2 regions of the Rhodococcus sp. PSi06 genome follow, and region 1 is predicted to be linked to the other one. Evidence: predicted binding sites of a transcription regulator. Region 1 holds the regulator's gene; the other holds the start of a gene.
The links. The regulator LexA, encoded in region 1, represses DNA repair genes until DNA is damaged. The targets are predictions, from matches to a motif close to CGAACANNTGTTCG.
Positions count from the first base shown of each region.

Region 2: a site for LexA is predicted at 1,203-1,216, ahead of ACFI9K_RS15175 (HNH endonuclease signature motif containing protein). Genes of this name have one in related genera too.

Region 1 covers NZ_JBHNYO010000005.1:265,512-268,893, reverse strand. Annotated here, with positions in the region: gene nrdR (transcriptional regulator NrdR) at 1-295, opposite strand, end outside; gene ACFI9K_RS09395 (hypothetical protein) at 396-824, opposite strand; gene lexA (transcriptional repressor LexA) at 1,204-1,881, shown strand; gene ACFI9K_RS09385 (acyl-CoA dehydrogenase family protein) at 1,974-3,116, opposite strand; gene ACFI9K_RS09380 (uracil-xanthine permease family protein) at 3,270-3,382, opposite strand, start outside.
Region 2 covers NZ_JBHNYO010000010.1:213,346-216,727, reverse strand. Annotated here, with positions in the region: gene ACFI9K_RS15180 (cryptochrome/photolyase family protein) at 1-672, shown strand, start outside; gene ACFI9K_RS15175 (HNH endonuclease signature motif containing protein) at 1,231-2,658, shown strand; gene ACFI9K_RS15170 (iron-siderophore ABC transporter substrate-binding protein) at 2,809-3,382, opposite strand, start outside.

The sequences.
Region 1 (3,382 bases):
CGGCGGAACCGGCAGCGCGGATGGCATCTTCCACCTGCTGAGCGAGCAGGTTAAGTGCGTCGTTGTCGACATCCCTGCCCTGGCAGGCTCTACGTACTCCCTTGACGACCTTTTCACGGCTGAACGGTTCGGTGACCCCGCTGCGCTTCACGACGGCCAGCACTGCAGCCTCGACCGTGGTGAATCGTCGACCACACTCGGGGCATGAGCGACGCCGCCGAATTGCTTGCCCCTCGTCCATTTCACGCGAATCGACCACGCGTGAGTCGGGGTGCCTGCAGAACGGGCAATGCATGTGGGAGCCTCCGTCGTAGCCGATGCACCGACGTCGAACATTCGTGTCGGGGCAGTCAGTCGAGGATACTCAGTCATTCTGCGTGCACTGGGGCCGGTGGTCATCTGCCGGGCGCGTACTCGACCACAGCTCCATCGTGAACCTCGACCACACCGGCAGGCTGTCCCGCATCGGGTGTTGCGGCTCGCACGTTCGCGATTCCGATCAGGCCACCGGCGACGACGACGACTGCCAGCATCCACAGCACCAGCGATCGCATCCGCACCGGCTGACCGGCGAAGTGCGCCGAGGTCTCGTCGAAGGCGCGATCGGCGGCCTCGCGGTCGGTGACGTCGGTCCAGGACGGCTCCAGAACCGGCAGGCACGCTGACGTCTGTGCTCCGTGCGTCTCGAGAGAACTCCGCGTCTGGAGAGAAGTCCGCGTCGCGGGGGAATTGCGCAGCGCGGGACGAGCACGTCGACGACGCTCGACGCCAGTGGACCGGGTACGGACACCTACGGTGGTGGGGCGATCGGTGGTGATGGTCATCGGAACCTCGTCTTCGCTCGTTGGATCGCTTTTTCGATCAGGCGTTCGATGGACGCTTGTTCGAAGTTCTATCACGAGCCTCCGACAAAGTCTGTAGAAAACGCGACACGAGTCGAACAGATGTTTGATTCAACAGCTGATACACGCTAGATTCGTGTCAGAAACCACACGCCACACGAGTCGACACCATCAACTCCAGTCCGCGCAGAATTCATCACGCAGACCGGATCCAGGACATCAGCAGGAGGCCGACAGCATGAAGGACCAGACCTCGACGAGGTCGACCACGGGTTCCAAGACGACGGGTTCGAAGACGCCGGGTTCCGCGACCACCAAGGCCGCGGCCGCGAAGCCCGCCGCGGAGCCGACGCCCAAGGCCATGGAAGTCGGCACCGACATCAGCGCCGGCCTGACGGAGCGACAGCGGAAGGTACTCGAGGTCATTCGGGCTTCGGTGACCGAGCGCGGTTACCCGCCCAGCATTCGTGAGATCGGGGACGCCGTCGGCCTGACGTCCACGTCGTCCGTTGCTCATCAGCTCCGCACCCTGGAGCGGAAGGGATTCCTGCGGCGCGACGCCAATCGCCCCCGCGCGGTCGACGTTCGCGGTCTCGACGAGGTGCAGGCAGATCAGGCTGCCGCTGCGGTCGACGGTTCGTCCGAGGATCAGGATCGCCTGCCGACTCCGACGTTCGTACCGGTGCTGGGGCGGATCGCCGCCGGTGGACCGATCCTCGCCGAGGAAGCCGTCGAGGATGTGTTCCCGCTCCCCCGCGAGTTGGTCGGTCAGGGTTCGCTGTTCCTGCTGAGGGTCGTCGGTGAATCGATGATCGATGCAGCGATCTGCGACGGTGACTGGGTCGTCGTTCGCCAGCAGTCCGTGGCAGACAACGGAGACATCGTGGCCGCGATGATCGACGGTGAGGCCACCGTCAAGACGTTCAAGCGGTCGAAGGGTGAGGTGTGGTTGCTGCCGCACAACCCACTGTTCGAGCCGATTCCTGGTAACAATGCCGCCATCCTCGGCAAGGTAGTCACCGTGATGCGCAAGCTGTAGGAATTGCTTCGGCAGTGACACGGGAAGGGCCGCAGCACATGTGCTGCGGCCCTTGCCGTGTCGAGCGTCTACCGATCGGAGGTTCGGACGAATCAGAGGTTCAGTCCGCGACCGATGATCTCCTTCATGATCTCGGTGGTGCCGCCGTAGATCGTCTGGACGCGAGAGTCCATGTAGGCCTTGGCGATCGGGTATTCCTTCATGTAGCCGTAGCCGCCGTGCAACTGCAGGCACCGGTCGATCAGCTTGACCTGATTCTCGGTGGTCCACCACTTCGCCATCGCGGCTTCCTGGACTGTCAACTTGCCTTCGTTGAGCAGTTCGATGAACTTGTCCACCATGATTCGAGTGGCGGTGGTTTCGGTGGCCAACTCCGCCAACACGAATCGGGTGTTCTGGAACTTGCCGATCGACTTCCCGAACGCCTTGCGGTCGCGGCAGTACTGGATGGTCATGTCCAGTGCCGATTCCATGGCCGCTGCTGCAACCACGGCGATCGAGAGGCGTTCCTGGGGAAGGTTCTGCATGAGGTAGATGAAGCCCATGCCCTCTTCACCGAGCAGGTTGGCGGCGGGCACGCGAACGTCGGTGAAGCTGAGTTCGGCGGTGTCCTGGGCCTTCATGCCGATCTTGTCGAGGTTGCGTCCCCGCTCGAAACCGGGCATGTCGCGCTCCACTACCAGCAGGCTGAAGCCCTGGGCACCCTTCTCGGGGTCGGTGCACGCTACGACGATGATCAGATCGGCGTTGATCCCGTTGGTGATGAACGTCTTCGATCCGTTCAGGACCCAGTCGTCGCCGTCGCGCACGGCCTTGGTCTTGATGCCCTGCAGATCGCTTCCGGTGCCCGGCTCGGTCATGGCGATCGCGGTGATCAGCTCACCCGAGCAGAATCCGGGGAGCCAACGCTGCTTCTGCTCGTCGTTGGCCAGTTCGATGAAGTACGGCGCGACGACGTCGTTGTGCAGCGTGAAGCCGATGCCGCTGTAGCCGCCGCGGGTGGTTTCCTCGGTCACGATGGCGTTGTAGCGGAAGTCCTTGACGCCGCCGCCGCCGAACTCCTCCGGTGCGGCAGTTCCGAGGAAGCCCTGCTTGCCGGCCTCTACCCAGACACCGCGGTCGACGATGTTCTGCTCTTCCCACTTGGCATGGTTGGGCGCTACGTGCTGTTCGAGAAACTTCCGGTACGACTCCCGGAACAGCTCGTGCTCGGGCTCGAAAAGTGTGCGGTCCACGCAGATCTCCTTGTTCGATGCGCACCGTCGTCGACCACGAGAAAGGGGTGTCACAGCGCGGTCGTCGGTGCGACTGACGTCACCGTTCAACAGTACGTTCGCGGTATACCGGGGGTCGATGACCAAAACGTGCGCGATCCGTGACCGCCCCCGCTAAGTCCGCCGGTTCGCGGTGCTTCTCGCGAGCGCCGAGACGATCGGATAGCCGAGCAGGATGCCGAGCGAACCCCACGCGATCCCGCCCAGTTCGACCGATCCGACCGACA
Region 2 (3,382 bases), on a different contig from region 1:
GCGCACGCCGCCGAGGAAGCCCACCGCGACGGCACCCCGCTGGCGAGCGTGGAGGGATTCGTTCGCCAGATACTCGGCTGGCGCGAATACGTGTGGCATCTGTACTGGCACCTGGGGCCGGAGTACCTCGACCGAAACAAACTCGATGCCCATGAGCCACTGCCTGATTGGCTTGTCGAGTTGGACGGCGACGCAGTGGTGGCGAAGTGCCTGTCCAGTACCGTGGACGGTGTGCGTGATCACGGATGGGTTCACCACATTCCGCGTTTGATGATTCTGGGCAACTTCGGTCTGCAACATGCGTGGGATCCGCGCGCGCTGACCGAATGGTTCGCAACGGCTTTCGTCGACGGATTCGCGTGGGTGATGCCGGTGAACGTCATCGGCATGAGCCAGCACGCGGACGGAGGAGTGATCGCCACCAAGCCCTACGCCTCGGGTGGCGCGTACCTGAATCGCATGACCGACTATTGCGGCACATGCGAATTCAACCCGAAAAAGCGATTGGGCGACGACGCCTGCCCCTACACCGCCGGCTACTGGGCCTTCGTGCACCGACACCGAGAAATGTTGGCACTCAATCACCGAACCGCGCGGCAGGTGTCCTCGATGAACCGCTTGAGCGACCTCGAGCAGGTGTTGGAACAGGAACGCCAACGCGAGGTGTACTGACGCGCCCTCGACTATCGCGAGTATCGACTCGGGAGGAGCTCGGCGGCAGTGAGATTGGCCCTGCTTTGCGCGGCGTCGTGAGCACCGACTGCGCGACGCCCACCACGCCGGCTGAGACGCTGCCACGAGGACCGCGCGTGTTCCACCTGTCGCAGCCGACAGTGCATTCAGTCCGCCGCACACAGAGGATCCCCGAACAACCGAGTAGAGCAGCAGAATTGGCAGATCGCTCGAGCACAGGTTCGGGCGTCGCCGTCGAAGATACCGAGCGGACCCCTGGGGGCATTGCGCTCTGCACCGAATCGTCATCGCGAGATCACACCGCCGCACAATTTGACGTCTTACTCCGGCTCGGTGCTCTGGCAACGTTCGGGGTCGATGGGTCCGGTCCCGGGTGTACTTCTCGTCGAAGTATGGCGGTCGTGTGTGGTCGCCGGAGAGATCGAGCCTCTACCATGCGCCACCGACAGGTTCGGATTATCGAATCCTTATGCACAGCAACAGTTTTCAATTCGACTATCATTGCGTATCGAACGCATGTTCGATACACTTACCTCCATGACCACCGAGATCTGGCAACTGAGCGAAGCAGAACTGCTCGCCGACGCTGCCGCGGTCTCCCACGACATCCAATTACTCGAAGCCCGACGCATCGCCCTCGTCGCTGAAATCGACACCCGCGTGAGCCGCGAGAAGCTCGGCTTCCCCGGACCCGCCGGCTGGCTGACCTCCACCACCCTCCTCACCCCGAGTAAAGCGAACAAGATCGTGGCCCTCGCTCGCGGGTTGAAGAACTTCCCCGACATCGCCGACGCCGTCAACACCGGCGTCATGACCATCGACCACGCCGCCCTCATCCTCGGCTTCGCCGAAACACCACCGAAAAACCTCCCGCAAGAAGGCCGCGACATCGCCCGCACCGCGATGATCACCGCCGCCACCGGGCCCGGGGCAAGCACCGACAAGATCCGTGAAGCGATCACCAAACTCAAAGACACCTACGGCAGCGACAAGCCGCCCCCTGAGGACACCGACCGCAACGAACTGTTCGCATCGAAGATGCTCAACCAACGTCTGTGTCTGAAAGCCGACTTCGATGCCGTCACCGCAGAAAAACTATTCACCGCACTCTCACCGTTGACCGAACCCCGGCCCGCAGCCGACGGCACCCCAGACGAACGCAGCCCCGCCAGGCGCCGCGCCGACGCATTCGGGCAGATCCTCGACCACTACCTTGCTACCAAGGACCGCCCCACCGAAGGCGGCGAAAGACCGCACATCAACCTGCACATCCGGTTGCAGGACCTCCACAACCTGAGCGGCCAGAACACCGACGACATCACCGACGACGAAACCACCCGCGCAGCAGCAGAATCCGACAACGCCGATCCAGCCGACCCGGTGGACATCGACGCCGGCAACCCGATCCACTCCGACTCAATACACTCCGACCTGACCGAGTCGGACTCGGTGGACGAACCCGAGACCGACAGCGCTGCCGGACCGAGCCAGGATCGCAGCGCGTATCGGGACCTGTTCGGTGATGGCACCACCGTCGGGTGGCTGCCCTGGATGGGACCACTCTCGCGCAACACCTCCCGCCAACTCGCCTGCGACTGTGTCCTCACCGCGATCGTCATGGACGAGAACGGCAACCCGTTAAACCTCGCCCGCACCGCCCGCACCGTCACCGCGAAACAGAAACGTGCGTTGACCGCCCGCGATCACGGTTGCGCGTTCCCCGGCTGCGGCAAACCCGCCGCCTGGACCGAAGGCCATCACATCTGGCACTGGGCCGACGGTGGCCCCACCGACATGAACAACCTGGTCCTGCTCTGCGGGTTCCACCACCGGCTGATCCATCATTCGGATTGGGAAGTGTTCATCGGCACCGATCAACACCCCTGGTTCGTACCCCCGGCCACCGTCGACCCCTACCGACAACCCAGACCATCCCACGCCCGAGCAGGCCCCCACATCGCCTAACCACCTGAACGCACACCAGCCCCGCACCGAGAACACGGTGCGGGGCTGGACGAGATTGCTCAACAGATTGATTCGAGTAGACCACCGTGGGCTTTCTGCACCGTCTGCGACTCGATGGGGTCGAGATCAACCGTCTCTTCTACGCTCCGCTCAATTGGTCGAAGACATGCCGGCGTCGACCTTCGCAACAGCCTCGTCGATCATCGGTACATAGCGCTCGAGTGCCCACGGCACCGTCAACGGGTTGATGATCGACGATCCGGTAACGAACGACTGATCCGTCGGCGCTACGACCGAACCGCGGGACACGGCCGGAATCTGCTTGTACGCAGGCTGATTCTCGGTGTCGGTGCGGTTCTGCGGATCGGAGTAGAACGTGAAGATCAAGTCGGAATCGTTCAGCAGGTTCGCGTTCTCCAGCCCGATGACCGACGAGTCGGTGCCTTCGGTCTCGTCGAGAGTGTTGACCACCGGATCAACCTGCAACCCGAGGCCGCGAACCATCGCGACTCGCTGCTCGTCGGCGAGAAACACTCCGAGCGTTCCAGGACCGGTGTTGTAGATGTACGAGAAGCTCACGTCCGCATACTCGGGGTGCTGGGCTGCGGCGTCGGCGAAGCGGCTCTCGATCTTGCCGATTTCCTCCGCAGCCTTCTGCTCCTCACCCATGGCCTTGCCGATCACCGTCATCTGGTCTTCCCAGGTCGTCGTCCACGGCTGCTCC